2 linked regions of the Chitinimonas arctica genome follow. The main gene of each other region encodes a partner of the protein of the gene in region 2 in a complex. Links are inferred from orthologs where the notes say so. Each region holds a gene or a part of one and is shown on either strand. Other genes may lie near its edges.

What was found.
Region 1: the proteins of mfd (region 2) and uvrA are in contact, whole or in part, in a crystal structure (PDB 4DFC), measured with the Escherichia coli proteins. The link is inferred for Chitinimonas arctica from one-to-one orthologs.

The regions. Positions count from the first base shown.
Region 1 is NZ_CP041730.1:3,363,384-3,378,935, reverse strand. What follows is about bases 4,091-7,502. They hold uvrA (excinuclease ABC subunit UvrA), read right to left. Parts: upstream 7,135-7,502; coding sequence 4,291-7,134; downstream 4,091-4,290. Other genes in these bases: FNU76_RS15200 (hypothetical protein), read left to right, coding at 7,425-7,502; FNU76_RS15210 (aminopeptidase P family protein), read right to left, coding at 4,091-4,198. Also shown: FNU76_RS15225 (IS630 family transposase), read left to right, coding at 130-1,209; FNU76_RS15220 (TetR/AcrR family transcriptional regulator), read left to right, coding at 1,330-1,902; FNU76_RS15215 (hypothetical protein), read right to left, coding at 1,972-2,352; more of FNU76_RS15210, read right to left, coding at 2,393-4,090; more of FNU76_RS15200, read left to right, coding at 7,503-8,309; FNU76_RS15195 (MFS transporter), read left to right, coding at 8,450-9,805; FNU76_RS15190 (single-stranded DNA-binding protein), read left to right, coding at 9,915-10,439; FNU76_RS15185 (D-2-hydroxyacid dehydrogenase family protein), read right to left, coding at 10,500-11,474; FNU76_RS15180 (hypothetical protein), read right to left, coding at 11,595-13,001; FNU76_RS15175 (hypothetical protein), read right to left, coding at 13,280-13,990; FNU76_RS15170 (lytic transglycosylase domain-containing protein), read right to left, coding at 14,000-14,629; FNU76_RS15165 (alpha/beta fold hydrolase domain-containing protein), read right to left, coding at 14,661-15,552. UniProt on the Escherichia coli protein: The UvrABC repair system catalyzes the recognition and processing of DNA lesions. UvrA is an ATPase and a DNA-binding protein. A damage recognition complex composed of 2 UvrA and 2 UvrB subunits scans DNA for abnormalities.
Region 2 is NZ_CP041730.1:167,047-183,177, reverse strand. What follows is about bases 7,461-11,451. They hold mfd (transcription-repair coupling factor), read right to left. Parts: upstream 11,096-11,451; coding sequence 7,661-11,095; downstream 7,461-7,660. Other genes in these bases: FNU76_RS00835 (putative bifunctional diguanylate cyclase/phosphodiesterase), read right to left, coding at 11,152-11,451; FNU76_RS00845 (peroxiredoxin), read right to left, coding at 7,461-7,488. Outside these bases: FNU76_RS00880 (DUF416 family protein), read left to right, coding at 32-631; FNU76_RS25135 (tetratricopeptide repeat protein), read left to right, coding at 1,474-1,896; FNU76_RS00865 (S1C family serine protease), read left to right, coding at 2,344-3,549; FNU76_RS00860 (tetratricopeptide repeat protein), read right to left, coding at 3,695-4,600; FNU76_RS00855 (ParA family protein), read right to left, coding at 4,597-5,367; FNU76_RS00850 (PhoH family protein), read right to left, coding at 5,491-6,894; more of FNU76_RS00845, read right to left, coding at 7,036-7,460; more of FNU76_RS00835, read right to left, coding at 11,452-13,560; FNU76_RS00830 (alpha/beta fold hydrolase), read left to right, coding at 13,703-14,521; FNU76_RS00825 (EAL domain-containing protein), read right to left, coding at 14,514-16,131. UniProt on the Escherichia coli protein: Couples transcription and DNA repair by recognizing RNA polymerase (RNAP) stalled at DNA lesions. Mediates ATP-dependent release of RNAP and its truncated transcript from the DNA, and recruitment of nucleotide excision repair machinery to the damaged site.

The sequences.
Region 1 (15,552 bases), 3.2 Mb from region 2 along the record:
CTCTCCGCCACTTACGGTCCATGGTGGGCTGACAAGCGTGCGCTTGACCTAGTGTGGTGTCTCAAAAGTAGAATTAATTAAATATTTGGTATAATTGTCGTAGTTCAATAGCTCATGGAGACTATGACGATGACCAGAACGGGCCGCCCGATCAAGAAGCTGGAACTATCCGAAGAGCAGCGCAGAGAGCTGAATGCACGTTTGGCGCTGCGCAAGGCGCCGGCCGATGAGAAGCTACGAATTCAGATTGTGCTCAGTTGTGCTGACGGCGAAGGAGGCAAAGAGATCGCGAAGCGGCTGGATACCACTGCGCAGACCGTCTCAAGGTGGCGTCGTCGGTACGAGTCGTATGGTCTGGCAGGGCTGACCGATGCACCGAGGTCGGGGCGGCCTCGCACGGTGCTAGACGAACACGTTCAGGCGGTGATTGATCGTGTCCGGAACAGTAAGCCTACTGACGCGACGCACTGGAGCGTGCGCACGATGAGCAAGGCAACAGGCGTGTCGGCGTCCACAGTGCAGCGCATTTGGCACGCGTTCGGGCTCAAGCCCCATCGGCTGGAGACGTTCAAGTTTTCCACCGATCCGAATTTTGTCGATAAGGTCCGCGATGTGGTGGGCTTGTACCTCGCCCCGCCGGATCGTGCCTTGGTGCTCTGCGTGGATGAGAAGAGCCAGATTCAGGCACTGGATAGAACGCAGCCTTCACTTCCGCTTACGTTCGGCAAAGCAGAAACCCGGACACACGATTACAAGCGGCACGGGACGACTTCGCTGTTCGCAGCTCTGGATGTGGCCACTGGCAAGGTCATTGGCCAACTCAAACGTCGCCACCGGAGCGTCGAATTTCTGCAGTTCCTCAATACCATCGACGCAAGCGTACCGGCAGACCTGGATATCCACCTGATCATGGACAATTACGGGACGCACAAGACGGAGAAGGTGCGTGCCTGGTTCGCCAGCAGGCCACGCTACCATCTGCACTTCACGCCAACTTCGGCCTCCTGGCTCAACCTTGTGGAGCGTTTTTTCTCACAAATCAGTGAGAAGTGGATCAAGCGTAGTGCCCACAGCAGCGTCGCCGATCTAGAGCAGTCAATCCGCCACTACTTGGACATCCACAACACCAACCCGAAGCCCTTTGTATGGCGCAAAAGCGCAGATTCAATCCTTGAGGCCATTGCTCGTGCAGGCAAAGTTATTAATTAATGCTATTTCAGGTACACCACACTAGCGATTGCGTATAAAATGCGCCATCCAGTCTTTGGATTTTGTTCGCCACCTGATGCAACAAAGCTTCGTATAGATGGCCCCAACCAGAAAAGCATCATGACCACACCAGAAGAGAAGACACGCCGGGCCGAACTGATCGCCGCCGCCAGCCGCCTGTTCAAGGAACAAGGCTATGAGCGGACGACGGTGCGCGACCTGGCCCAGGCCGTGGGTATGCAATCGGGCAGCCTGTTCTATCACTTCCGCACCAAGGAAGAGATGCTGGTCGCCGTGATGGCCGCCGGCATCGGCGATCTGACCGACCGCGCCGAAGAAGCATTGGCTAATGCCAAGACGCCGCTGGATCGCCTGCGCACCTTGTGCCGTGTCCATCTGGACACCCTGCTGGGCGACGACAAGGGCGCCTTGTCGGTGCTGCTGTACGAATGGCCCAGCCTGTCGGAAAAAGCCCGCGCCGAGTTGATCAAGCTGCGCGATGCCTACGAGCGCGATTGGCAACTGGTGCTGGACGAAGCCGCCAAGGCCGGCCTGGTGCACCAGGATACCCGCCTGCTGCGCAAGCTCCTGCTGGGCGGCCTGCATTGGACCATCCAATGGTACAAGAGCGATGGCAGCAATAGCCCGTCGGATCTCGCCGACCGGATGCTGGAGCTGGTGCTGAAGAAATAGTCTCGGCTGCGTAACGCCAGGGACGTCCAAACATGGAGGCGGAGGCCTCCATGTTCGTTCAGCGCGTTCCTAATCCACCGTCCGTACCCGCGTAATGTAATACATGGTGTCGCCAAAACAGCTGGTCGGCACCCCCACATGCTGCTCGTAGTAGAGCGTCACCTTACGTCCCAGGCTGTTGTTGATGGCCGTCACCAGCTTCTCGTCGTGGACGGTGAAGGTGAATTTCTCGGTCAGCGTCCCGGGCATATTGATAATGGCCAGCTCGCCTTCCCAGGTCTTGCAGATCCAGCCCTTGCGCGACAGCTTCTGTACGAAGCCGGCCCGCTCGCCCTCCGCATAGTTCCAGTTCAGCACCGCCCAGACATAGGCCGCGCCAAGCAAGGCGATAAGCAGCAGCACGGCTGATAGCCAACGGCCCCAGCGGAAGGAAGCAAACGACGTGGGCATGGATGCGATTTCCTACTTGGTTGAGGTTCGGACGGATTGATCAGATGGCTTCGGTGCGCTGCAGCAGCCAATCGCGCGCCGCGCCGCTCACATGCGGCTGCAGACGTTCGCGCACCATCGCGTGGTAGCTGTTCAGCCAGGCGATTTCATCGGCCCGCAGCAGCGCATGGTCCAGGCAGCGGGTGTCGATGGGACAGAGGGTGAGGGTTTCGAAGGCCAGGAACTCGCCGAACTCGCCGCTGCCGGCCGACACGTTCAGCAGCAGGTTCTCGATCCGCACACCCCATTGGCCTGGCCGATAGATGCCGGGCTCATCGGAAGTGATCATGCCGGGTTCCATGGCCGTGTGGGCTTCCGGCGCGGCGTGCGGCGAAATCACCTGCGGGCCTTCGTGCACATTCAGGAAATACCCCACGCCATGGCCGGTGCCATGACCATAGTCGATCAGTTCGGCCCAGATCGGCGCACGGGCCAGCGCGTCCAGCGTCGGGCTCTTGGTACCGCGAGGAAAACGGGCGGTCGCCAGTCCTATCATGCCTTTCAGGACCAGGCTGCAGTCGCGCTTCTGCGCGGCACTGACCTGTCCCACGCCGACTACCCGGGTGATATCGGTGGTGCCGCCCAAGTACTGTCCGCCGGAGTCGATCAGCAGCAAGCCGTCGCCTTCGATCACGGCATGGTTGGCCTCGGTAGCCCGGTAATGCGGCATCGCGCCGTTGCCATTGAATCCGGCGATGGTGGCGAAGCTGGGGCAGACAAAGCCGGAGCGCCGAGCGCGGGCGGCGGTGATCTGTTTATCGATATCCAGTTCGGTCACCCGCTCGCGCCCCAGCGCGCCTTCCAGCCAGCTGAAGAATTCGCACAGCGCGGCGCCGTCCTGCTCCATGGCCTGCCGGACAAAACCCGCCTCCGCCTCATGCTTGCGCGATTTGGCGAAGGTAGACGGATTGATGGCCTCGATCACCTCGACCTCGGCGGGCACGGCCTGGCGCAGGCCCAAGGTGATACGGCGCGGATCGATCAATAGCCGGGCCGTGGCCGGCAGGGCAGCCAGCGCGGCGCCCGCGTCCTGGTAAGCGGCGATCCTGACGCCGTCGGCGGCAAGCAGGGCCGCCAGCGCCGCATCGATCTTGCCGGCGGCGACAAACAGGGTCGCTTCCGACAAGCCCAGCAAGGCATGGCCGACGAACACCGGGTTGTAGTTCACATCGGCGCCGCGCAGATTGAACAGCCAGGCCAGGTCGTCCAGGGTAGAGATAAAGTGCTGGTCGGCACCCAGCTTGGCCATTTCGGCGCGAACCAGGGCCAGCTTGGCGGCGCGTGTCATGGTCGCGTACGGCGCTTCGTGCTGGTAAATGGCGGCGCTCGGCAGGCCGGCCCGCTCGGGCCACGCTGTTTCCAACAGATCCAGTTCGGTACGCAGGGCGATGCCCTTGCCGTCCAAGGCAGCCTGCAGGGCACGCGCTGCCAGCAAGCCCAATACGGCACCGTCAACGCCAACGCTGGCGCCGGTCGCCACATTGGCGGCCAGCCAGTCCAGATGCTGGGCGCTGCTGGCTACCGGAATCTTCATCATGGCGATGCCGGAACCGCTCAGTTCGGCCTCCGCCTGGGTCCAATAGCGGCTATCCACCCACAGGCCGGCAAAGTCGGCGGTCACCACCAGCGTACCGACCGAACCATGGAAACCGGTCAGCCAGCGCCGGCCTTGCCAGCGCGCCGGCAGGTACTCGGACAAATGCGGATCGGCCGACGGCACGATGTAGGCCGCCAGGCCATGTGCCTGCATGGCTTGCCGCAAGGCGGGGATACGGGCGACGACTGGGTTGTGCTGATTGGCATTCATGGCGCTTCCTTCGCTTGCGGGGCGGCGGCCGGCCTGGCACACCGCCCGAGGGATGGGCAGAACGGGGATAAACCCGGCTTAAGCGAACGTGATCAGTTCGCCAATAATTTCTTCAGATAGTGACCGGTATAACTGATGGGATTGGCTGCTACGTCTTCCGGCGTACCGGTCGCGATAATTTGCCCGCCGCCCGCCCCGCCTTCCGGGCCCAGGTCGATCAGCCAGTCGGCGGTCTTGATCACGTCCAGATTGTGCTCGATCACCACCACCGAATTGCCGTGCTCGGTCAGCCGCTGCAACACCGTCAGCAGCAGGTCGATATCCTGGAAATGCAGCCCGGTAGTGGGTTCATCCAGGATATAGAGCGTGCGGCCGGTATCGCGCTTGGACAATTCCAGCGCCAGCTTGACCCGCTGCGCTTCGCCCCCGGACAAGGTGGTCGCCGACTGGCCCAGCCGAATATAGCTGAGGCCGACGTCCATCAGGGTCTGCAGCTTGCGGGCAATAGTGGGCACCGCGTCGAAGAACTCGCGGGCAAGCTCCACGGTCATTTCCAGCACTTCGGTGATGTTCTTGCCCTTGTATTGCACTTCCAGCGTTTCGCGGTTGTAGCGCTTGCCGTGACAGACATCGCAAGGCACATAGACATCCGGCAGGAAGTGCATCTCCACCTTGATCACGCCATCCCCCTGGCAGGCCTCGCAGCGTCCGCCCTTGACGTTGAAGGAAAAACGGCCCGGCCCGTAGCCGCGCTCGCGCGACATGGGCACGCCGGCGTACAGATCGCGGATAGGCGTGAACAGGCCGGTATAGGTGGCCGGGTTGGAACGGGGCGTGCGGCCGATGGGCGACTGGTCGACATTGATCACCTTGTCGAACTGGTCCAGGCCATGGATCTCGTCGTGGGCGGCCGGTTCGCCGTTGCTGCCGTAGATGTGCCGTGCCGCAGCGGTATAGAGGGTATCGTTGATCAGGGTGGATTTGCCCGAACCCGATACGCCGGTGATGCAGACCATCATGCCCAGCGGCAGCGCCAGATCCACACCCTTGAGATTGTTGCCGCGCGCGCCCTTCAGCGTCAGCCAGCGATCGGCCTGGGGTTGGCGGCGCTGGGTCGGCACGGCGATCTTGCGAACACCGGACAGATATTGTCCGGTAATGGAATCGGGGTTGGCCATGATCTCTTCCGGCCGCCCCACTCCCAGCACATAGCCGCCATGCACGCCGGCGCCCGGACCCATATCGACCAGGCAGTCGGCCGCGCGGATGGCATCTTCGTCGTGCTCGACCACGATCACGCTATTACCCAGATCGCGCAGGCGCTTGAGCGTCAGCAATAGCCGGTCGTTGTCGCGCTGGTGCAGACCGATGGACGGCTCGTCCAGCACATACATCACCCCGGTCAGCCCCGAGCCGATCTGCGAGGCCAGCCGGATACGCTGCGCCTCGCCGCCGCTCAGCGTATCGGCCGAACGGTCCAGCGACAGATAGTCCAGGCCGACATTGACCAGGAAGCCCAGCCTGTCGCCCACTTCCTTGACGATCTTCTCGGCGATCTGCGCCTTGTTGCCTTGCAGGCTCAGCTCGGCGAAGAAGGTGCTGGAATTGCGCAGGGAGAGTTGGCTGACCTCGAAGATATTCTTGCCGCCGATCAGCACGTGGCGGGCCTCCAGCCGCAGGCGCGCGCCGTAGCAGACGGGACAAGGCTGATTGTTCAGATATTTGGCCAGCTCTTCGCGTACGGCCAAGGAATCGGTTTCGCGATAGCGCCGTTCCAGATTGGGGATGATGCCTTCGAAAGGATGGGCCCGTTCGAACTTGTTGCCCTTTTCGTTCAGGTAGATAAACCGGATTTCTTCCTTGCCCGAACCGCTCAGCACAACATGCTGTACTTCCTCGCTGAGGGTATCCCAGGGGGCATCCACGTCGAAACCATAGTGTTCCGCCAGGCCTTGCAGCATCTGGAAGTAGAACTGATTGCGCTTGTCCCAGCCCTTGATGGTGCCTGCCGCCAGCGATAGGTGCGGAAACGCCGCCACCCGCTTGGGATCGAAGAACTGGATGGCGCCCAGGCCATCGCACTTCGGGCAAGCACCCATCGGGTTATTGAAGGAGAACAGCCGCGGCTCCAGCTCAGGCAAGGAATAGCTGCAGATGGGACAGGCGAACTTGGCCGAGAACCAGTATTCCTTACCGCTTTCCATCTCCACCGCGATCGCGCGGCCGTCCGCGTGCCGCAAGGCGGTCTCGAACGATTCGGCCAAGCGCTGCTTCAGGTCCTCGCGCACCTTCAGCCTGTCCACCACCACTTCGATGGTGTGCTTCTTGTTCTTGTCCAGCTTCGGCACGGCGTCGATCTCGTACACCTCGCCGTCCACCCGCACCCGCACAAAACCTTGCGCGCGAAGCTCGTCGAACAGATCGAGGTTTTCACCCTTCTTGCCCATGATGACGGGGGCCAACACCATCAATTTCGTGTCTTCCGGCAGACCCAGTACGTGATCCACCATCTGGCTGACCGTCTGCGACTCCAGCGGTTGTTTGTGGTCGGGGCAATACGGCGTGCCCACCCGGGCATACAGCAGCCGCAGATAGTCGTGGATCTCGGTGACCGTGCCGACCGTCGAGCGCGGATTGTGGCTGGTGGCCTTCTGCTCGATGGAGATCGCCGGGCTAAGGCCTTCGATCAGGTCCACATCGGGCTTTTCCATCAACTGCAGAAATTGGCGCGCATAGGCCGACAGGCTTTCCACATAGCGCCGCTGCCCCTCGGCATAGAGCGTATCGAAGGCCAGCGAAGACTTGCCCGAACCGCTCAGGCCGGTGATCACCACCAGCTGGTGCCGCGGCAGATCCAGGTTCACATTCTTCAAATTGTGGGTGCGCGCACCACGAATACGGATCAGATTGTTCGAATCGATGGGACGGTAGCTCATGGCCTGGCTCGGATGGCGAAAGGGCGACCGGAGAGTTTACCGGAGTTGGCCGGCTAGAGCGTGACGGTGAGGGGGCGGGTGGCGGACAGTGGGCCAGGAAGTGCCACTTCCGGAGCATTTCATGACGACAACATTGCCAGTCTGGGGTGAACCCTTTACTGGCGGCGGACTTGGCGAATCTGCACAAAAGCTAAAATTGCCTGCTGTTTGTAGAAGCGTTGATCATTGATTGGCATTATTTATAACAAGAGTATGAATTTTTGCGAAACACTCATAAAAAAGGGAATCAAATGACTACAATCAATCGCAACAAACTGAGCCAGGATCGTTTCAAAATTATAGGCGAAAGTTTAAAGACCGAAGATTTAAGCACAGCCCAAGACAGGGCAACCAGCGAGGGCATACTTGTACGCATACAAGACTTCTTTAGTAAATATCTCTTAGGCGGGAAATTCCATCGCGAGCTCAAGATTAAAGAAAATAACATAAAAATCCTCGTGCACAAACTCCACCAGGCGACGAAGGATTTCAAAGGCATATCGACCCCCGAGGCGTTGCACCGTTTCATGTCCAACACGAGTATTATGCTTGACTCGGTCAAGGGATTAAATCTACTGCCTGACAAAAGCCAACTTAAACTGACCTGCGAAGATGGAATCATTTCCCTAGGCCTCTATGGCGAGCAGGGCAAAAAATACCCACCCATAGAGCTGATGCAACTTAAAGACCACCAAGGACTTAGTCCACACGTTTCCAAAAATCTGCAAAGCAATCCACCGAAATGGCTTTCGGACCCCAGCAGCACTTTAACCGTACTTTCCGGTGAAAATAAAGCTAGCGTCATAACCCGTTTATATAAGTGGGCTGGAGCACAAACCAGCGATAACACGCGCAGTGAATATATGCTGATGCTCGACTCCAGCTCTTCCATCAACTGCTGGTACTTAGAGAAGACTTCCGATGGCACTCCAAACCCAGAACATGCGCTTGCCGCAATTGAAGAATTGAAAAAACCATCGGCCACCGGAGACTCCCTCCTTTCAGCTGAAGAAATCGAACAATTCAGAAAAACCGGGGGCATTGCCGCCGATAAGCTGATCACTATCGGCTCGCGAATTGAATTGGCCCATTTAAAGGCGTATTACAATAGCATTGCAAAACACCCTACTAGCTGAAGTTGACAACCCCGCCGAGCCCTACGCCCTACTGAGCAAGCAACGATTTTTTCGCGAGCAAACTTGCGGCCGGTCACCCCGCCACAGGTTTCACCTGCGAATTTGGTAGAATCCCGCCTTTCGCATCCCTATCGGTGTCCATGTCCCCGCTCGAACTTCGCGCTTCCGCCGGTCTCGCTGGCCTGTATGCCTTGCGCATGCTGGGCATGTTCCTGGTCTTGCCGGTGTTCGCCCTCTATGCGCGCCAGTTGCCCGGCGGCGACAACCACACCTTGGTCGGTTTCGCCCTTGGCATCTACGGCCTTACCCAGGCCATGCTGCAGCTACCGCTGGGCATGCTGTCCGACCGTATCGGCCGCAAGCCGGTCATCTATGGCGGATTGCTGATGCTGATCCTGGGCAGCGTGGTGGCAGCCCTGGCCCATGACCTGGTCTGGATCGCGATCGGTCGCGCCATTGCCGGCGCCGGCGCGATTTCCGCCGCCATCACCGCCCTGCTGGCCGACCTGACCCGCGAGGAGAACCGCACCAAGGCCATGGCCATGGTAGGCGGCAGCATAGGCGTCACCTTTGCCGTCTCCCTGGTGGCCGCCCCCGCGCTGGCCGGGCAGATAGGCTTGTCTGGCATATTCTGGCTGACAGCCGGCTTGGCGCTGGCCGCCATAGCCGGGGTATGGAAGATCATTCCCGATCCCTCGCAGAGCCGCTTCCACTCCGATGCCGAAGCCAATCCCAAGCGTCTGGGCGACGTACTGCGCGATCCGCAATTGCTGCGCCTGAACTATGGCGTCTTCGCCCTGCATGCGGCGCAGATGGCGCTGTTCGTTACCCTGCCGCTGGCACTGGTGGAAACCGCCGGGCTGGCATCGAGCGAGCATTGGAAAATCTATCTGCCGGTCATGGCCGTCGGTTTTGTATTGATGGTGCCGGCGGTGATCGTCGCCGAGACCAGGAACAAGCTCAAACAGGTCTTCCTGGCGGCAGTGGCCCTGATGCTGCTGGCGCAACTGGGCATGGCCGGCGGCTTCGACACCGTTCCCCGTATCGTCGCGTGGTTGGGCGTTTACTTTATCGCCTTCAATATTCTGGAAGCGACCCAGCCCAGCCTGATTTCCAAGATTGCCCCGGCCGACGCCAAGGGCACTGCGATGGGTGTATACAACACCACCCAGGCATTGGGCTTCGCCGTGGGATCGGCGGCCGGCGGCTGGCTTTACCACCATGGCGGCGCCCTGCCGGTCCATGTGTTCTGCGCCGTGTTGATCGGCATCTGGTTACTGGTGACCCTGGGCCTCAAGCCGCCCATGCCGGTGCGGACGATGATGTACCATATCGCCGACGCGCAGTTGGGCAACGCCGCCGAACTAGCCCGGCAACTGGCACGCCTTGACGGTGTAAAAGAAGCCGTCGTGATCGCCGAGGAAGGCGTGGCCTACCTCAAGGTGCTGCGCGAAGGCTGGGATGAGGCCGGCGCAAAACGCTTGCTCGACCTGTAGGCTTGCTCGACCTGTAGTCCTTACCTGCAAACCGATTCGTACATAGAACATGCAATCAAGGTGGATGGCGCTCAAACGCTTCCACCCTACCAACACCGGAGATTTTCATATGGCATCGCTCAACAAGGTCCTGCTGATCGGCAATCTAGGCCGAGACCCCGAAATGCGCTATATGCCGGACGGCACGGCCATCTGCAATTTCAGCATCGCTACCACCGAGTCGTGGAAGGACAAGAATAGCGGCCAGAAGAACGAGAAGACCGAATGGCACAATATCGTCATGTACCGCCGCCTGGCCGAGATCGCCGGCCAGTACCTGAAGAAAGGTAGCCAGGTCTATATCGAAGGCCGCCTGCAGACCCGCAAGTGGCAAGACAAGACCACCGGCCAGGACCGCTACACCACCGAAATCCTGGCCGATGAAATGAAGATGCTGGGCGGCCGCAGCGGCGGCGGTACGGGCGGCGGCACCGAGTACGACCAGACCCCGCCGAGCTACAACGAATCCGCGCCATCGCGCGCGCCGGCAAGCGGCGGCTACCAGGGCGACGCACCGGCAGCCGGCGGCCAGTCCCGCCCTGCGCCGCAGAAACCGCAAAGCTTTGATGATTTTGAGGACGATATTCCGTTCTAAGCAAAGCTATCGCTATTTCGCGAAAAAAATCCCGGCATGCCTTGTGTTTGCCGGGATTTTTTATTGCCGAGGCGCTTCCGGACAAACACCGTTAAGTACCTGGCTGCCATCCCCCGCCAGCACCTGCAGCAACTTGTCTATCGCGCTACTTAAATAAAGCTCGTAGCTGTCCCGCTCCACATACCCCATGTGCGGCGTGCAAAGCACATTTGGCATTTGCAGTAATGGATGATCCACCGCATAGATCGGTTCGGCTTCAAAAACATCGAGCGCCGCAAAGCCCGGATGCCCTGCGCGCAGGGCAGCCTCCAGCGCGCCTTGTTCGATCAACTCGGCGCGGCTGATATTGACCAGCAAGGCATCGGGTTTCATCCGGGCCAAGTCTGTTGCGGTAACTGAACGCTCGGTGCCCTCCACCAGCCGAAGATGAAGGCTGAGAATATCGGCGCTTGCAAAGAAGGCTTGCCGGCTCGGCGCGGCCTCGTAGCCACAGGCCTGCGCTTCGGTGCGGGCACGCTCGCTACCCCAAACCATCACCCGCATACCAAAGGCGTGAGCGTAGCCAGCCACCAGCTTGCCGATCTTGCCAAAACCCAGGATGCCCAAGGTCTGACCACGCATGATGCGACCCATGGGACCCTGCCACTGCCCCTGGTAGAGTGCGTTCACATTGCTTACGAACTGACGGCGTGCCGCCATCATCAGCAACCAGGCGAGCTCCGCCGGAGCATGGGGGGAGCCGATACTGTCCACCACCGCCACTCCGGCGGCAGCGCAGGCATCAAGATCGATATTGCGTGCCAGTTTGCCGGTCTGGCTGATCACTTTGAGATGTGGGGTACGACGCAGGAACTCGGCATCGACCTGGGTGCGTTCCCTGATCAACAGCAAGCATTCGGCCTCCGCCAGCATGGCATCCGCCGATGGGTCGCGAGAAAGATCGTCCAGGATAGTCAGCTGGTGATCCTGCAGTTTGCGCAAACAATCCAGCCCCTGGCACGCCAGGGCATAGTCGTCGGGAATCAAGATTCGCACAGCACGGCACCTCCAGTTACGGTCGGGGGCCGGGTATCCCCGACCCCGCTTATAACGCAGTTGGCTAGCTGCGCGCTTATACCAGCGAGCGATGCGCCAGTACACGGCACATGCCTACGTTCATCCCCGACTGTTCGAGCGCGCCAATTGCTGCGCCTGGCCTTCCCCTGTTATTTTCCGCGTTGCGGCGGAAGGGGAGTGCCCTTCCTTCAGAACTTTGACGGATCTATTGAACTGATCGTCCGCTTGCTTGCGGCGTACCGCCGCCTGCTGTGGTGTGTCCCCCGCATTCACATTCGGCGGCTCCTGCAGTTTTTGTGTGTTTTGCAGTTCGATGGCCTCTTTGCCGACTTTATGTATGGCAACAATCTGCTGCCAATGCTCGTCACAGATTTCCAGCTTGTTTTCGCCGGGCGCCGGGTTCGCTTTATTACCAAGACCAGCCAACTCATTGCGTAGGCGGGGCAATCTCGCGCTTTCAGGCATTGCCTGCCATCTTGGTCCGAGAAGATCATCGTTGCCAGACCAGACGGCATGAATATTCATCAGCTTTTCAGCCGTGCTTTCAAATTCCTTCTGCTTTCTGAAGTCACCGGTATCGGCCTTGACCCATACTTCGCGAACCATCTCGGGGTTGTCGATAACGCCGAGCGCTCTACGCAACTTATCTGCGGGCTCAATCGTGCCAGCATTCTGCAGCGTTCTGGTTGCTTCGTCCAATTGCCTTGGGTCGTCGGTATAAGTAACCAGAGAGCCAGGAATCGCTTTTTCCTTCAAGGTCTCGAGATCCTGGCCGCGAATGCCGAATTGATCTGAAGCATAATGCCGATCGACGTTGAACGTCTTCGTCTTATCGGAACCAGCGTCGTATTCGAGGATCGCGTTCTCGGATATCGTTTTATAGTCTTCGGCCGGCAACTTGAAAGTGCGTATCAAAGGCTGAAACACCGGCGAGCCAGGCGTAATTCTTACGTCCTTGGCGTTCTCTGCCTTATATTTTTCCATCCACTTCATGGCGCGCAAGGGTTGGCCCGCGTTTATCCAAATCGGCTGCTGATCGTTTTGAGGCTCGCCATTGGCTTGCGGTTTTTCATAACCAGTCTGGATATTGATTTTTTTCGTAACCGGATCCTGCTGGATATCTTTGTGCTTACCGTCCGTGCTTTCGTTCATGATGGACATGTAAAGGGTGACCACGGGTTTACCGTCGTGCATTTCGTACTCGACCATGCCTCTATGAATGACGTTGTTTGCCTCTTCCTGTGGTACGGGATTATTACCTGCCCGGGACGGTGCGATCTGAACAAATTCGGGCCTGCCGACCTCCCGGTCGCCGTTATCGGTACCGCCCTTGCCGAAAGAGAAACTCCTTATGGACGCATCGATGCTCTCATCGAGCTTCATTTCGTCGAAATCCTTCGCAATCAAAGAGGATAGGCGCGCCTGCGTAGCCCACGGGCCAATGACCTTATTTATATAATTATCAATATCTTTAAGGTGTTCGGGGGTCGTATTATCAACAGGCATTTGCTATTTCCGCTGGTCATGTAGGGCCAGGCAGGATAGTGACGAAAAATACTTTTTACCAGCATGGGCAAAGCCTACGCCGAAATATAAAATCCCACCCGGCGTGTCAAGAATCAATTACAACTCGCCGGAATCCAGCTGATATTCTCCATTCGCACCTTGTCATCGCCGCCGCACCGGCTTTACCAACGGCACCGATGCCTTATGCCGTAGTGCTTGAACGACCCCATCAAAAGCGCCCATGCGGCAGGCCGACAGGGCCGTAAGTCATTTCCTGCTTATTCCTGGGTAATCGGACGTGGCTTTTCGGGTCGCTCCGGCGCTTTGGGTACTTCCGGCGCCTTGCCGTCAGCGGTGACCCAACCCATGCCATCCTTGGGAAACTCGCTTTCATTATGGAAATACGGCGCGGCGATGCCATTGCAGGTGAGCGTGTATTCAGCGGAAGACACATTCTCGCCTTTGCACTCGGGATGCACCGCGCGAATACCAACGCTGCCATCGGCCTTCAAGGCGTCGAGCTCCTTGGTGACGGTATCTATTTTTTCGAGATCGGAGAAGTCGTTGGCCGCCGGGAGATCGATCTCGAGCACATCGCCCTCCTTCAAATTCATGCCGGACTTCACGGCCAGCATCGTCCAGCCCTTAGGGGTATAGACCGCCGCCACCAACAGTTCGGGGCGGTAGATCAGACCAAACTCCTTGGCCAAGGCAGGGCCTTGATCCTTATCCAGCGGGTTGACGCCGATCACAGTCGCCAATAGCTTGGGACGTATCTTGACGGCTTCGGACTTATCTTCCTTCAGCTTCTTGTAGTCCTTGATCATGGCGTCGATATTGGCCATTGGCGTGTATTGACGCCACTCGGGATGCTTGGCGATTTCTTTCTCCATTTCCCGATCGGCCGCGTCGTCGCCGCTGCCGCCTCCACAAGCGGCCAGGGTTATACATAAGCTTGCGCCGAGCAATGCGCGCAATGGATAGTTCATATGAGTAGCCTATATGGTATTGATTAAATGAAAGCCCGTGATTTCACTACCTGCTGTATGAGGTGAAACCGCGGTGGAAGGGCTTGGCGCCGGCATGGCGACACCCGTTGCCTGCACCGTCCTGGTGTGGCTGGCCGAGCGCTTGCCCAGCAGCGGCGGAACGGCGGAGTTGATAGGGCTGGCGGTGTGCCTGGAAGCGCGCATCACGGCATGCACATAGCCATTGCGCATCCCCCGTTCGAAGTCGCCGGTGTTGTAGGCGGACAAGGCCCGCAACAATGCCAACTCGCCCCGGCTGCCTTGCTTGACGGTGCGCCGGTAGTTGTCGGCAAGGATCGTGGCGCCCAGGCGCAGGTTGGTGCAGGGCTCGAACGCTTGCTCCGCGTTCAAGCCCTGCCGGCGCAGGTTGGCCGAATTGATCTGCATCAACCCGATATCGACCGAATAGCCGCGCGCCATCAGCCATTGCGCCCAAGTCACCGCCTCGTCGCGGGAGCGGGGCTGCCGCACCAGGCGCGAGCCGCCATTGACATTGATGGCCAAGGGGTTGAAACCGCTCTCGGTACGGATAATGGCCTGCATGGTCGGCAGGGCAACCTGTGGCGCGCATTGCTGGATAAGAAGGGTAAAGTCGAGCATACAATCATGCGGGGTTCCATGGTTATTACGTTTAATTTGTCCGGCCTCTGCCTTGTTTCTTTTCGGCAGGATTTTTTTCACGGGCATTGACTTGGGCTTGCTCCTTGCCCGCCCCCCTTGCCGCTTTCTGTTTTGCAGATTCGATAACCGGGAAATGTCCTTTCTTCACATCGACGCCACTTAGCGGTGTATTGCAAATTTCTTTCAAATCAGTATGGTCTTTATGTAATTCCTTAGAGAGGTAAAACCCCTTCTTTTGCAGTAACTCCACCAAACCATCCATCTCTGGATTATCTATAGTATTCTTAAGTTCTTTTTCAAATCTCTCACTCTCTTCTTTTCTCGCATTGATGGAAAGCATATCCCCTGAGGCCAACGCCCCGGAAACTACCGGGATCATGTCGTTATGATTGCACAGCGCAAGCATTTTGCCCTCCCCACCTATATTTTTCTTCATGTTTTCCAAAACAACGCCTGTTGCGAGCTGGGGATTGAAGACAACTGCCTGCAGGCCGTAATGAGATGCGCCATACATCGCCTCCAGGCCTCCCTTGGAGTGCCCTACCGCAATAATTTCCTTATTTGGAAATTGTTCCTGAACCGCGCCCATCAAAGCAACAGAAAACTCCAGATTTTCCGACACTCCGCCAATTAAGCCACTATACCCATCATGACCAATCTGATTTAATTTCGCTACGACACCATCGAGAGGACTTTCATAGCCACCTTGTGCTTGCGAAAACGTCCCACCAAAGGTCACCACTAATCTTCCTTCGGCATCCTCAAGAATTTTTACATTCACGCCCTTGCCTGGCAATCCAATATAGCCGTCACCCCTTCTCTCCGTTCCAGCAAATATTACGGCGCCCTGGTCATTCTTGATCTCCTTTATAGCTGCCTCCACCCGCGCCAGCGCCTGGTCA
Region 2 (16,131 bases):
AGTCCATTGAAGGAATAATAAAGAAATGGTTATGCCTGCATTTGATGGCGCGACCTTAAAGGCGCGCCTAACTAAGCTTGATGGCAATCGTCAACTGGCATTTGGTGCTTTTTGCTGTGAAAGGCTAGTGCCGAATTATATTGCCTTCCAGCAAGATACGGACTGGGGAGATTTTTCTTCCTTGCGAAAGGCCTTGGACATTGTTTGGAAGTTTCTTTCCGGTGAATCGGTGAGCGTCCAGGAAATAAAAAATGCGACCCAAGCTTGTGAGCTGGCGGCACCCAGTTCAGATGACTTTGCTTCTCTATATGTGTCATCGGCACAAGATGCGTGTTTTTCAGTGTGCAGTCTTTTGGATCATTTACGTGAAAATAATGTGGGCAGAATTGTACAAGCTGCGACCTATGCAACTGATTCCGTGGATTTATATATACAAGAAATAGAGGGGCTGGCCCCCAGTGACCTTCTGTTGGATAATAAAATATTAGTACATCCCCTTATGCAAAGAGAGCTTACTCAGCAGCAAGAGGATTTGAAAGCTATCGAGAAGACCGCCCTATTAAATGTGGGATTTTTTGTCCAACAAAAAGCATCGTGGAACAATGCTAAGAGCAACTTAGATCTTCCCTGAAAGTTGAATTTACTCAAAAATTGGGGTGCGACGAGACGGGCCACCTTGATGCGCTGGCGCGACAGGCCGTGTGAACCGGGTGCATCTCAGCCACCAGCAGACGGTGCTGCGCGAGCGTTTGGAGACGGTTGAATTCGAGATCAGGGCGGGGGTGGTGGGGCCCAGCTAAAATCGCTGATGCGCAGTAAGCAAAGGGAATTGAAATGAAAGTACGTATTTGGCTGCTTACCATGGCAGTGGGATTGTCCGGTATGGCCTGGGCGGGATTGAATGGACATAAAACGGACCTTCAGCAGGCGACACTCGATGGGGTGCGTGCGTTGGCGGAAAGCGGCCATGCCGCCGCCCAAAACAAGCTGGGCGCAATGTATCAGCTAGGTCAGGAAGTTGCGCAGGACCACCTGCAAGCTTTGGCTTGGTATCGCAAGAGCGCGCAGCAGGGCAATGCGGATGCGCAGACCAATCTTTGTACGCTGTACCTTGGTGGCCTTGGCGTGCCGCAAGATAATTAGCAGGCACTGAGCTGGTGCGGCAAAGCCGCTGAGCAGGGGCGTGCGACTGCTCAGACCAACCTCGGATGGATGTACCAGCAGGGGCTCGGCGTGCCGCAGGATGATGAACAGGCTATCGCCTGGTACCGAAGGGCAGCCAAACAGGGGCTGCCAGTTGCTCAGAACGCGTTGGGCGTGCTCTTTTTAGATGGCAAAAGCGTGTCGCGAGATTTTCCGCAAGCGTTTTTCTGGCTTCGAAAGGCCGCCGAGAAGGGTTTCTCCCGCGCTCAGTTCAATCTCGGCATGATCTATATGAAAGGCTCCGATGTGCCGCGGGATCATGCACAAGCAATGGCCTGGTATCGCAAGGCTGCGGATCAAGGACATCCCGCTGCCCAGTGCAATGTTGGGGATATGTTCGAACAGGGCCATGGTGTGCCGCAGGACTACGCGCAAGCGATGATGTGGTATCGAAAAAGTGCCGAACAGAGGCTGGCCACTGCGGAAGCGAGCATGGCGACATTGTATGAGGCTGGCCGTGGGGTGCAGCAAGATTATGCCCAAGCCGCTGCCTGGTATCGCAAGGCCGCAGCACAAGGGGATGCTTTTGCGCAGAACAAACTCGGTCATCTGTACGAACACGGCCTAGGGTTGACTCGGGATGATCGGCAAGCACTCGACCTGTACCGAAAATCTGCTGCTCAAGGGCACGCTGACGCGCAGAAAAATCTCGACCGGATAGCAAAAGAAAGTGCAGCAGTGGCTCGCGATTAGACGTTAACGCTCGCACGAAGCGTCATTGTCGGTTTTTCATGCAGGGTGAATGGCACGTGCAAATTTAGCAGTACAGGCTGGCGGTTTTTACGCCGATAGACGAATGCGGACCGGCAGGTGGGAAAGTGCTGGCACGGGCCTTGTCGTTGCCAATTTCCACAGCACATACAATAGCGCCCTTGCCTGTCGATCTGAGACAAAACACTGTAGGCAACAGGTCATATAGGCTATACATAATTGCGCTTAGTGGGCTTGGTGAGTTGAAAGACCATATAGATGCTGTGCTTCTCTGGAGAAACCAAATCGCCAGGCTAGCCGTTATCCTGGCCCAATATGTGGGAGGGTAGGATGTATTGCTGGCAAACAACCTCGCGTCGGGGCTTATTTGTAGTCGTGGCTGGGCTGGCTTTACTTAGCGGGTGCGCCACACCTGTTCGACAGGCCCAAGTGCATAGTGCACTGGAGGTGCCGCGGGGAGTCGACGCCAAGCCCATCCAGCTCAAGAAGGTCGTCGTCAAACTCCGGCGCGGAGAGGAAGTCGGCAAGAACTATATTGGTTTCGCCTGTGTCCCCTCCGGTACTGTGGAGTGGCGAGGTGGAAGGATCAATATAACGGATGATGAGCTAACCGAAACCTTCCGCGAAGAATTGCAGAAGTACAACTATCCAGTAGTCGGCGACCCAAACGCGCTGTTTGACGATCCGTCGACATGGAAGGCAGAGCTACTCGTGGCAGGCCAGGTGAACAAGCTCGAACTTAGTGCATGCTACCCGTTGGCAGGCTTTGGCAACTATCGAGATTCCAAGGGCGGTGCTTATGTTCAAGTTGCTTGGCAGGTATATGGACAGTTAGAGCGCAAGGTTGTTTACGAAGTTACAACGGAAGGGTCATACCAAAGCGACAGTAGCGCACCAATGGGAATCGAGAAGAACCTCGCAAATGCATTTGGTTTGTCCGTTCAAAACCTCTTAGCAGATCGGAAGTTCAACGACCTTGTTACGCGGCGCGAACTAGGAGGTAAATCGGTAGCTACCGGTGGAATAAATAGCATAGCAGAGGACTCAGTTACACTTAATTTGAAATCGGCGAGTCCATTGGGTGTTTCGTTAGAGGCTGCACGCAATGCCACACTGACCGTATATGCTGGAAGCGGACATGGGAGCGGATTCATCATATCCCCAGAAGGATATGCAATCACGAACGAACATGTGGTTCGGGAGGCACGCTTTGTGACTGTGCGCTTGGCGAACGGTCGTAAGATTGTTGCCGATGTGGTTCGCGCCGATAGCGCTCGCGACGTCGCACTTCTAAAACTACGCGAGGAAAATTTGCCCGCAGCGACCTTGGCGCGCTCGACTCAGCCGGCGGTTGGCACAGACGTTTTTGCTATTGGAACCCCGCTCCGCGACGAGCTTGACATTACCGTCACTCGCGGGATTGTATCGGCTTACCGTGATGATCGCGGACAAAAATTCCTGCAAAGCGATGCGCAGGTTCATCCCGGGAATTCAGGTGGGCCGTTGGTTGCCGCAGATGGCCGCGTAGTTGGTATTGCTGTCCAAGGTTATATGATTGGTCGCGCAAGTCAGAACCTGAACTTCTTCGTGCCGATAGATGATGCAGTTGCAGCATTGCGCATTACATTTCGTTAAGCACGGTTATCTTCTATTTCTAGACGATGCAATAGGACTCGGCTCGGCGTAATGTGAGCCGAGCCACCGCCCTGTATTCACCCCACTTATGCGGGGCGTTTGTTTGAGGAGCCGATGCTACCGGTCAATGCCGTTCGACACGCACCTATTCCGCCAACTCCCGTATCCTCGCCAGCCTTGCCGGCTCGGTCTTGACCAGCCATTCATCCTTGCTGAGCACCGCCAAGGTACGTCCGAAATAAACGCGCGCCTGCTGGCGCTCGCCCAGGGCCAGCAAGTTCTCGGCGATTTCCTCGTAGACGTAGCCATCCTGTTCGCCCAGGCGCACCCAGGCCCGTTCGATATCGGTCTGGATGGCCAGGGCTTTTTCATGTTCGCCGGTTTCGCGCAGTACCTTGGCCACGCTCCAGCGGGCCACCAGCAGCGGCCGACCCGTGCCGCGCTGTTCGTGCCAGCGCTGGGCCCGGCGCAGATAATCCAGCGCCTTGGCGTAGTCCTTCTGGTCGTGATAGGCCCAGCCGAGGTTGTTGTACAGGGAGCCCAGCCAGTCTTGCGCGTGGGGCGCCTTGCTTTGCTCGGCCAGGGCGATGGCTTGGCTATTCCATTCGATGGTGGCCTTGCCGTTATCGACGATGCCCAGCATATGCATGGCATCGATCAGATACAGGTCCAACTGGTGCTTCTGCGCTTGCAGCAGGGCCGTGCGGAACCAGCGCCAGGCTTTTTTCGGTTCGCCGGCCGTATTGATCAGGCGGCCGCGCTCCAACAGGTAGCGCACGCTGACGGCCGGCGGCAACTGGCCCAGCTCGGGCAAGAGGGCGTCCAGGGTGGTATTGGCTTCCGGCAGGCGGCCTTGCAGGCCTTGGGCGCGGGCGATCTGGGTCAGTAGTTCCGCCGCCTGTTCGGTATTGCCGGCGGCTTTCGCCTTGGCCAGGGCAGCCCGAAAACGTGCTTCCGAAACGGCGGGCTTGTCGTAGTCCCACAGGCTGTCGATATCGGCCGCGTGGGCCGACAGGGCCAGTAAGAGGGCAAGTAAAACGCGAAAAATCACATATTCACCTTAATAAAACCCGATTCTATCAATTCGTCCAGGAGATAGCTGAAGTCCTCAGCGCCTTCGGAGTCTGGCGCAAAGCTGAAGACATCCTTATTTTGCCCGACGCTCTCCAGCACGCTTTGGCTTTCGAACACGCGAGTATTGCAAAAATCCTTCCCATACCGTCGCGTCAGTTCATGGGCGACCTTCTCCGAGGTGGTGTGGCCGCGTTGATAGCGGTTGATAAACACCTTGCGGGGACGATAAAGACCCTTGGTGGCAAGGCCCTTCAAGGTCTGGTCCAGTTGTTGGGCGCCATTCATGGCCAGGTATTCGGCGGTGACCGGTACCAGTACCACGTCGGCCGCCATCAGGGCCGATAGGGATAGCACGCCCAGCATGGGACAGCAGTCGATCAGGACCGGCGTATCGCTGCTGGACAGCATTTCTTCCGCCATGGCTTTCTTGAGGCGGCGCAGGTCGTGCCGGTTCTGGCTGAGCATCATATCCACCCGGGCCAGTTCCATATGGGAGGGGATCAGATTGACCTGGTTGGGTAGCTGGGTAACCAGGTCGGAAAGCGGCGTCTGCTGGTTGAAAAAGCTATAGACCGTTCTTTCCACCTTTGGGTTCAATCCGGATAAGGCGGTGAGATGCGCCTGCGGGTCCAGATCGATTGCGAGCGGCGTCAGTCCGTTCTTGGCCATGGCGGCGGCCAGATTGGCGGTGGTGGTGGTCTTGCCTACGCCGCCCTTCTGGTTGAATACGGCAATAATCGTCATTAAACGCCCCTTTAAGGTGTACCTAAGTTTAGACGGGGTGCGTTCAAGTTAAACCTGCAATAAACGCAAGGGGGCCGCTTGCAAGGACGGCCCCCATCCCCGCAACACCTTGAGCGGGCGCCGCTACAGCACCTCGGCCGCGTGGTCCGCCAGCCGCGAACGCTCGCCGCGTTGCAAGGTGACGTGGCCGGAGTGGCCCCAGCCCTTGAAGCGGTCCACCACATAGGTCAGCCCGGACGAGCCCTCGGTCAGGTAGGGGGTGTCGATCTGGGCGATATTGCCCAGGCAGACCACCTTGGTGCCCGGGCCGGCACGGGTGATCAGGGTCTTCATCTGCTTGGGGGTAAGATTCTGCGCCTCGTCGATGATCAGGAACTTGTTGAGGAAGGTGCGGCCCCGCATAAAGTTGAGCGACTTGATCTTGATGCGCGAGCGGATCAGGTCGCGGGTGGCGGCGCGGCCCCATTCGCCCGATTCGCCGTCGGTCTGGTTGAGCACATCGAGGTTGTCGTCCAGCGCGCCCATCCACGGCGCCATCTTTTCTTCCTCGGTGCCGGGCAGGAAGCCGATGTCCTCGCCGACCGGGACGGTGACCCGGGTCATGATGATCTCGCTGTAGCGCTTTTCCTCCAGGGTCATCATCAAGGCGGACGCCAGCGTCAGCAGGGTCTTGCCGGTACCGGCCTGGCCCAGCAGGGTGACGAAGTCGATATCGGGGTTCATCAGCAGATTGATGGCGAAATTCTGCTCGCGATTGCGGGCGGTGATGCCCCAAATGGCGTTCTTGGGGTGACTGTAGTCCTTGACCGACTCCAGCACCGCCGTCTTGCCTTCGACCGTCTTTACCATGGCCAGGAAGGGTTTTTCCGCTTCCTGCCAGATCATCTGGTTCAGCAGCAGGCTGGCGCAGTCGCTGCCATTGAGCTGGTAGAAGGCGCGGCCGCCTTCTTGCCAGCTTTTCATATCCTTGCCGTTTTTTTCCCAGAAGGCCTGGTCGATTTCGCGTATGCCGGAATACAGCAGGTCGGTGTCTTCCAGCACCTGGTCGTTGAAGTAGTCTTCGGCCGGCAGGCCCAGTGCGCGGGCCTTGATGCGCATATTGATGTCCTTGGACACCAATACCACCTCGCGCTTCGGATGCAGCTGCGCCAGGTGCATCACCACGGTGAGGATCTGGTTGTCGGCCTTGCCGACCGGCAGGTCGACCGGCAGATCGACCTTGGCGGCCAAGGTCTGCAGGAACAGATGGCCGGACGCCATGCCCTTGGAGGCGGTTTCCAGGGCCACGCCTTTTTCGATCTGGCTTTCCTTGCCGCGGACGATATCGTCCAGGAAGCGGCTGGCCTGGCGCGCATTGCGGGCGACTTCGCTCATGCCCTTCTTATGGTCGTCCAGCTCCTCGAGGGTGACCATGGGTAGGCAGATATCGTGTTCTTCGAAGCGAAACAAGCTGGTGGGGTCGTGCATCAGCACGTTGGTATCCAGCACAAAGAGCTTGGTGGTTTTGGCTTTACGGACGGCGGCCATACGGTTCCTCGCGTTGTTCCCGGATATCGTCGGGGCCGGGCGATCTGCCGTGCCGGCCCCCCTGTCTGCCCACCCCGGGCCGAATCTCGGCCGGTGGGCGGGCACCATGCAAAACGCCCGTCACGGGAACGGGCGTTTCGCTTATTTCATCGTCTGTACAAAAGCCAGTACGTCATCGACATGGCCCGGCACCTTCAAGCCGCGCCATTCCTTCACCACCTGGCCTTCGCCATCCACCACGAAGGTGCTGCGCTCCACGCCGCGCACCTGCTTGCCGTACATATTCTTCATCTTCATGACGCCGAAAGCGTTGCACAGCGTTTCATCCGGGTCCGATACCAGCTCGAAAGGCATGGCCAGCTTGGCCTTGAAGTTCTCGTGCGACTTCATTCCGTCGCGGCTGACACCGTAGAGCCGGCAGCCGGCCGCCAAAAAGGCTTCATGCCGATCGCGGAAGTCGCCGCTTTCGGTGGTACAGCCGGGCGTGTTGTCCTTGGGATAGAAAAACAGTACGTAGGGCGTGCCGCGCAGCGCGGCGGTATTGAATGCCTGATCGCCGGTCATCGGCAGTTCGAGGTCGGGTACCACGGTCATCAAGGTCCTCCGGTGTTGGTTTGATTGTCGGAAAAATCCGTCGGCGCTACAAGGCTAGACAAGCGCATGGATCGGCCTCGCGCCGCGACCCGCACCGAAGTGCTTGTTTATTGATGTATTCATGGTGGCGCGGATTTGTTGCAATTTGTGCGACTAGCCCGCGACCGCGTCATCAACGCAGTTCCTGCAGCAATTCCTTCACCCGCGCCGCCCGCAAGGCCGGGTCGGGCAGGGCGCTTTCCACCCGTAATTTGTCTTGGCCGGCCAGCTTGTAATTGCGCTTGGTCTGGATCAGCTTGAGGACCTTGATCGGATCGATGCTGTTCTGCTTGGCGAATTGCACCGAGATCGCGCTGTCCGACGCATCCAGCTTGAGCACGCCCAGGGGCTTGGCCAGCAGGCGCAGGCGATGGCAGTCCAGCAGGATCTTGGCCGGCGGCGGCAGCAGGCCGAAGCGGTCGATCAATTCCTGCTGCATATCGTCCAGCTCGTCCGAGCTTTCGCAATTGGCCAGGCGCTTGTAAAGCACCAAGCGTTCGTGCACATCGGGGCAGTAATCGCCGGGCAGCAGTGCCGGGCTATGCAGATTGATCTCGGTGGCGACGCCCAGCGGTGCGTTCAGATCCGGTTCTATGCCCTTCTTGAGCGCCTTGACCGCTTCATTGAGCATGGCCGAATAAAGCGAAAAGCCGATTTCCTGCATTTCGCCCGACTGGTCGTCGCCCAGCACTTCGCCGGCACCGCGAATTTCCAGGTCGTGCATGGCCAGGTAGAAGCCGGAACCCAGCTCCTCCATCTGCTGGATCGCTTCCAGCCGTTTGCTGGCCGAGGGCGTCAGCGTCTTCAGGTCGGGCACCAGCAGGTAGGCATAGGCTTGGTGATGCGAACGGCCCACCCGGCCGCGTAGTTGGTGCAGCTGCGCCAGGCCGAATTTATCGGCCCGGTTCATGATGATGGTGTTGGCATTGGGGATGTCGATGCCGGTCTCGATGATGGTGGTACACAGCAGCAGATTGAAGCGCTGCTGGTTGAAATCGCGCATTACCTGTTCCAGATCCCGCTCGCGCATCTGGCCATGGGCCACGCCGATACGGGCTTCCGGCAGCAGCGCCGCCAGCTTCTCCTGCATATTGACGATGGTATCCACCTCGTTATGCAGGAAGAACACCTGGCCGCCGCGCTTCAGCTCGCGCAGCACCGCTTCGCGTATGACGCCGTCGCTCCAGTTGGCGGCGAAGGTCTTGATCGCCAGGCGTCGATTGGGCGCGGTGGCGATAATGGAAAAGTCGCGCAGGCCTTCCAGCGACATCGCCAGGGTGCGCGGTATCGGGGTGGCCGTGAGGGTCAGCACATCGACTTCGCTGCGCAGGGCCTTGAGCTGCTCCTTATGCCGCACGCCGAAGCGGTGTTCTTCATCGATGATGACCAGGCCGAGGTTCTTGAACTTCACGCCGTCCTGCACCAGCTTATGGGTGCCGATCACGATATCGATGGTGCCGGCTTCCATGCCGGCGATGGCGGCATCCACTTCCTTCTTGGAGCGGAAGCGACTCAGCTCGGCTACCCGCACCGGCAGGTCGGAGAATCGGTCGGAGAAATTCTGGAAATGCTGTTCGGCCAACAGAGTGGTCGGTACCAGCACCGCGACCTGCTTGCCGTCGGATACCGCGACAAAGGCGGCGCGCAGGGCCACTTCGGTCTTGCCGAAGCCGACATCGCCGCAGATCAGGCGGTCCATCGGCTTGCCGCTGGTCATATCCGCCACCACCGCTTCGATGGCGCCGGCCTGGTCGGCCGTTTCATCGAAGCCGAAGCCGGCGGCGAAGGCTTCGTAGTCGTGCGGGTTGAAGCCAAAGGCATAGCCTTCTCGTGCCGCACGGCGGGCATAGAGATTGAGCAGTTCGGCGGCGGTATCGCGCACCTGCTCGGCTGCCTTGCGCTTGGCCTTTTCCCAATGGCCGGAACCCAGCTTGTGCAGCGGCGCGCTATCTTCCGCACCGCCGGCATAGCGGCTGATTACATGCAGCTGCGCGACCGGGACATAGAGGGTGTCGCCGCCGGCATACTCCAGGTGCAGCATCTCCGAGGCGCCTTCGCCCAGGTCCATGCTGATCAGCCCTTTATAGCGGCCGATACCGTGCTGCTCATGCACCACTGCGTCGCCGATCTTGAGTTCGGACAGATCGCGCAGCATGCCTTCGGCGTTGCTGCGCTTTTGTGCCTTGCGCCGGCTCAAGGTGCTGGTCTGGCCGTATAGATCGGCTTCGGTGATCAGGGCCAGGCGGCCGGCGATAAAGCCGCTGCTGAGCGGCGAGGCGCTGAGCAGGACCGGTGCATCGCTGCTTTCGCAGGCCTGCCAGTTCTCGGCAACGGCGACCGGCAGGCCGTATTCGGTGAAGTACTGGTGCAGCGTTTCCCGGCGTCCCAGGGATTCGGCCAGCAAGAGGATGCGGCCGTCGAAGCGGGCGACAAAATCGCTCAGTTTCTGGATGGGATTGTCGGCCCGCCTGTCCACCCGTAGATCGGGCAGGGGTGCGCTGGCTTCGCGCCAGGCCTGTTCCGCCGCATTCTCCACCGAGGGGCCGGCCGCACTCAGTTCCAGCCGCCGATAGGCTTTCATCCGCGCGAAAAATTGGTCGACGCCCACGAACAGTTCATTCGGCGGCAGCAAGGGCTTGTCCTTGTCGCCGGCCAGCATCTTGTAGCGGCTTTGGGTGTCCACCCAAAAGCGTTCGCAGGCCTGCATCAGGTCGCCGTGCTGCACCAGCAGGGCATCGTCCGGCAAATAGTCGAACAAGGTGGCGGTCTGGTCGAAGAACAAGGGCAGGTAGTACTCCACCCCGGGCGGGATCAGGCCGTTGGAAATATCCTTGTATACCCGCGATTTGCTCGGATCGCCCTCGAACACTTCGCGAAAGCGCGAACGGAACTTGGCACGGCCGTTCTCGTCCAGCGGGAATTCGCGCGCCGGCAGCAGGCGGATCTCCGGGACCGGATAGATGCTGCGCTGGGTATCGACATCGAAGGTGCGGATGGTTTCGATATCGGAATCGAACAAGTCGAGCCGGTAGGGCAGGGTCGAGCCCATGGGAAACAGGTCGATCAGGCCGCCGCGGATGGAAAATTCGCCGGGGCCATAGACCTGGGTGACGTGGTTGTAGCCGGCGAAGGCCAGGTCGCTGCGCAGCTTTTCCACGTCCAGCCGCGTCTTGGCCTTCAGAAAGAAGCTGTAGGCGGTGAGGTACTCCACCGGCGGCAAGGGCATCAGCGCCGTCTGCACCGGGACGATCACCACGTCGGCTTGCTGCTGGCGAATTTGCCAGAGGGTGGCCAAGCGCTCGGAAATCAGGTCGTGGTGGGGCGAAAAGCTGTCGTAGGGCAGCGTTTCCCAGTCGGGCAGCAGTACCACCAGCTTGTCCGGCGCGAACCAGGCGATTTCATCCTTCAAGCGGCTGGCGGTCTGGGCGTCGGCGGTCAGCACCACCAGCGGGCGGCACTGGGAAGTCAGCGCGGCCAGCAGGTTGGCATCGGCCGAGCCGGCCGGCAGCGCCAGGCGGCTACGGTGGGACGGAGCGGGAAGAGGAGGAAGTGGCAGCAGCGACGGCATGATCTTTTGGCTGGCAGGAGCTTGCGAGGCCGCCGATTATACGCCCGGTGGATCACTCAACCGTGTTTGTGCAACCACTGCTCGAATTCGGCCGCCGGCATGGCGCGGGCGTAGTGCCAGCCCTGTGCTTCCGGACAGCCCATGGCCAGGAGGGCGGCGGCCTGTTCGGCGGTTTCCACCCCTTCCGCGATGGTCTCGAAATCCAGGCTGACGGCCAGGCCGCAGATGGCACGGGCGATCGCCGCGTCGCCGGCATCGCCCGGCAGGCCACGCACGAAGCTCTGGTCGATCTTCAGCCGGTCGATGGGCAGCCGCTTCAGGTAGGCCAGGGAGGAGTAGCCGGTACCGAAGTCATCGATGGCCAGCTGCACCCCCAGGGCCTTGAGCGCGCGCAAGCGCATGGCCACCGCGTCGATATGCTGCATCACCACGCTTTCGGTCACTTCCAGCTCCAGGCAGCCCGGCGCCAGCTCGCTGGCGAGCAAGGCCTTTTCCACCAGCCGTGGCCAATTCTGGCGCTGGAATTGCACGGCGGAGACATTGACCGCCACCCGCAGCGCCTGTTCCCGGCCGCGGTTCCACTTGGCGGCATGGCGACAGGCCTCGAACAGTATCCACTCACCGATGGGCAGGATCAGGCCGGACTCTTCGGCGACGGGGATGAACTTGGCCGGCGATATGGCGCCCAGGGTGGGATGATCCCAGCGCAGCAGGGTTTCCATGCCGATCGGCGTGCCGTCGCTGATGCGTAGCTGGGGCTGGAAGGCCAGCCATAGTTCGCCATTATCGATGGCGCGGCGCAGATCCTGCTCCAGTTCGAAAGGGGCGCTGACTTCATGCGACAGATCCGGCGTGTAAAGCCGCACCGTATCCAGGCCCTCGCGCTTGCAGCGCTGCACGGCGGCGGTGGCGTTCGCCAATACGGTGACCGTGTCGTCGCCATGTTCGGGAAAGCAGACGGCGCCGATGCTGGGGCGTATCAGCAGGGTATCGGCATCCAGGGCAAACAGGGCGTTGAAGCTGCTGCCGATGCGCCGGGCGTGGCGCATCACGTCCTCCAGCGTATTCAGGCCGCCCACGGCGATACCGAACTCATCGCCACCCAAACGCCCGATCAAGGCATCCGGTAGATTGAGTGCGCGCAGGCGTTCGCCGATTTCGCTGAGAATGCGGTCGCCCTTTTCCCGCCCGTAGGCCTGGTTGATGACGCGCAAGCGGTTCAGGTTCAATACCGCCACCAGGGCGCGCCGCCGGTTCTTGCGGGTTTTTTGCAGGTGTTCGGCCAGCCTGGCGCGAAAGACTTCCGCGTTCAGTACGCCGGTCAAGGTATCGAGCGAGCTGAGTTCGCGTATGCGCAACTCGGCCTCCATCCGCTCGCTGAGATCGCTATAGACCGCCAGGTAATGTTCGGTTTGGCCCTGTTCATCCAGTACGGCGGAGATGGTCAGCCATTCGGGATGGATATCGCCACCCTTGCGCCGGTTCCAGATCTGCCCGCGCCAATGGCCTTGCTGGAGCAGACGCTGCCACATATCGCGGAAAAAATTGGGACCTTGCCGCGCCGAATGCAGCAAGCGGGTGGTTTGCCCCAGCAGTTCGTGCGATTCATAGCCGCTGACCTGGCAGAAACGTGCATTGACCGCCAGGATCACGCCTTCGCGATCGGTAACGATCACCCCATCGTTGGCCCGTTCGATCAGCCTATCCATCAAGCGCAGCCGTTTGAGCCGGCGCAGATGGCCCTGGCCGAAGGACACGACATCGGCCAGGCGTTCCAATAGCTCCACCAGCTCGATATTGAAATAGTCGCGGTGGCGGCTCGCGACCGTCAAGGTCCCCACCAGCTGGCCTTCCTCGAAGACGGGGAAGGCGGCGAAGGCATTGATATGGCGCGAAAGGTATTGCGCATGCCAGATCTCGAAACCGGGCTCGTGCCGGATATCGTTGCAGATGCAGGGCTTGCGTGTCTGGATCGCGCGCAAGGACACCGAAGCGGCATTCTCGTGGGTCGGATCCAGGGACAAGGGCTGGTCGTAAAGATCGGCGGCGGGACCCAGCGCATAGTGGCTGCGAATACTCATTCCGTCCGGTTCGATCAGCGCGACCGCGCTGACGAGGATGCCGGGATTATCGACGACCGCCTCGCAAACCGCCTTGTACAGCGGCCCGCTTTGGTCTGCCCGCATGGCCGCATCCGCCACCTTGGAGATGGCGTTGTAGAAGCCGTTCAGATTCTGGATGCGACGGCGCGCCAAGGTCTGCCTGCGCTGGCTATGCCGCAACACCATATGCAAGGCGGCGCCCGTGGCCAGCACGAAGATCACGCCTTTTACGGTCTGCCAGTGGGCAAGCCAGTCGGGGGAGCTGATCCAAGTCAGCAGCAGACGATCGGACAAGCCGATCCAGGCCGTCGCGACCACGATGTAGTAAAGGCTGATCGGTATACGTCGAAGTAGCGTCGTCAAGGCGGTGGGTTCGGTGACGTTTTCAGAGCTTACCCAGCACTATGTATAGCAGACGGGTGGACGATAAAGACTTGGCGCCCTTGGATTCCCGCATATAAAAGGACTATGATGCAGCATAAATTCGAGCAATCGCTTGGTAGTCATGCCTACACAAAAAGCCGCCCTGCATTTCTCCCATGCCAACAGCTTCACCGCTGAAAGCTACCGGCAATTTCTTGGCCATTTTCAAGCCGACTACGATGTCGGCTACGTAAATATGCTGGGACACGACCCGCGCTATCCGGTAAGCGACGGTTGGCCCAATCTGGTGGCGGAGTCGCTGGCGTATATCGAGCAGCGCTACACCGAGCCGGTCATCGCGGTGGGGCACTCGCTGGGCGGATTCCTGTCCTTTATGTGCGCACTGGAACGGCCCGAGCTGTTCCGCGCGGTGGTGCTGCTCGATTCACCCATCTTCGGCCGGCCGGTATCGAGCATGCTGTGGCTGGGCAAGCGGCTGGGCTACATCGAACGCCTGACGCCAGGACGGGGCACATTGAACCGCCGCCGGGACTGGGCCGATGTGGAAGAGGCCTACCGGCACTTCCATGAGCGGGGCATGTTCCGCGGCTTCGATCCCAGCTGCCTGCGCGACTACGTGGAGGCCGGTACGGAACCGAGCGGCGCGGGCGTCAGCCTGAAATTCCGTCCGCAAGTGGAATACGACATCTACTGCGCCATCCCCCATACCTTTCCGGCCCAGCGCGGCCGGCTACGGGTACCGACCGGCTTTATCGGCGGCAGCGATTCGAATTATGTGCGGTCGTCGGACCTCAAGCATATGCGGCAGCATTTCGGCATCGTGCTGGAGCAGTTCGCGGGCGGACATCACTTTCCGTTCGAGCAGCCCGCCAAGGCCGCGGAAGCCGTGAAGGCGATGATAGGGCGCTTGCTGAACCCGTCACACCCTGCGGCTATCTGACCGCGACATTCCGATCCAGCTCGTACTTGCTGAACGCTTCCTCCAGCACAGCCAGCAGGGCATCGTCCTCCCAGGGCTTGGTCAGGAACTTGTAGATCGCGCCGCGATTGACGGCGTCGGTCACGGTTTGCAGGTCGGTGTAGCCCGACAGGATCATGCGCACCGTGCCCGGATACATATCCTTGACCCGGTTCAACAACTCGGTGCCATTCAGTTCCGGCATGCGCTGGTCCGCCACGATCACGCCAACCTCGTGGGTTGCCAGCAATTCAAAGGCTTCCAACGGGCTGTTGGTGGTCAACAGCTGGTAGCCGCTACCGCGCAGCAGGCGACGGAGCGAGGCCAGGATATTGCTCTCGTCGTCCACCATCAGCAGGGTGCGGTTGTAGCGCTGGCGCCGCCCGGCGGACAGGGTGGTGCCGGCGCTCAGCAAGGCGGTGCAAGCCTCCACGGCAAGCGGCCGGCTGAAGAAGTAACCTTGAATCAGATCGCACCCCGCGTCGGCCAGCAAGGCCAGTTGTCCTTCGGTTTCCACGCCTTCGGCCACCACTTCCAGCCGAAGCTGGTGAGCGATGGCGACCACGGTGCGGGAAATGGCCAGATCATCCGGGTCGGTGGTGATCTCCATGACAAAGCTGCGGTCGATCTTCAGCTTGTCCACCGGGAAGCGCTTCAGGTAGTTCAGATTGCAGTAGCCGGTGCCGAAATCGTCGATCGACATATGCACGCCCATGGCGCGCAGATTCGCCATCACCTTGATGGTCGCGCTGGGGTCGTGCATGGAGGTGGATTCGGTCAGTTCCAACTCCAGCCATTGCGGATCGAGTCCGCTTTCCGCCAGGGCGGATTTGACGATGGCCAGCAGATTGCTTTGCGACCATTGGGCTGCGGCGAGGTTGACGGCCACCGTGACGGGCGGCAGGCCGGCCCGTTGCCAGGCAGCCGCCTGGTGGCAGGCCATGCGCAAAACCTGCTCGCCCAACTTGATGATCAAGCCGCACGATTCGGCCAGGGGAATGAACTGGGCCGGCGGGACCAGGCCCAGGCGCGGATGGTTCCAGCGTACCAGGGCTTCCAGGCCAACCACCTTGCCGCTGCCGAGGTCCGCCTGCGGCTGGTAGTGCAGGACCAGCTGGCCTTCGCCCTGCAAGGCCAGGCGCAATTCGCCTTCCAGTATCAGCCTCTCGGCCGCTTCGTTCGACAAGGTGGATTGGTAGAGCTGATACCCCTCGCCCTGGTCGAGGATGGCGCGATGCAGGGCTGCCTCGGCGGCTTGCAAGGACCCGGCCGGATCGTGTTCCTCGTTGTTGTGCACCACCACGCCCAGATAAGCCGGCAGGAAGAACTCGCGGTCATCCAGGCGATGGGGTTTGCGTAGCTGCTCCAGCAGGTGGCGCAATTGATTGATCAGTTCCACTTCGTCGCTGACTTCCAGCATCAAGGCGAAGTTATTGTCGCCCACCCGCGCTAGCCAATCGCCGGCCTGCTGCCAGCTGCCCAGCCGGCGCGATATCTCGCGCAGCAGCAGGTCGCCGGTGGCCACGCCCAGGCTATCGCGCACGTCGGCCAGGCGCTCGACGCCGATCAGGATCAGGGCCAGCAGATTGCCA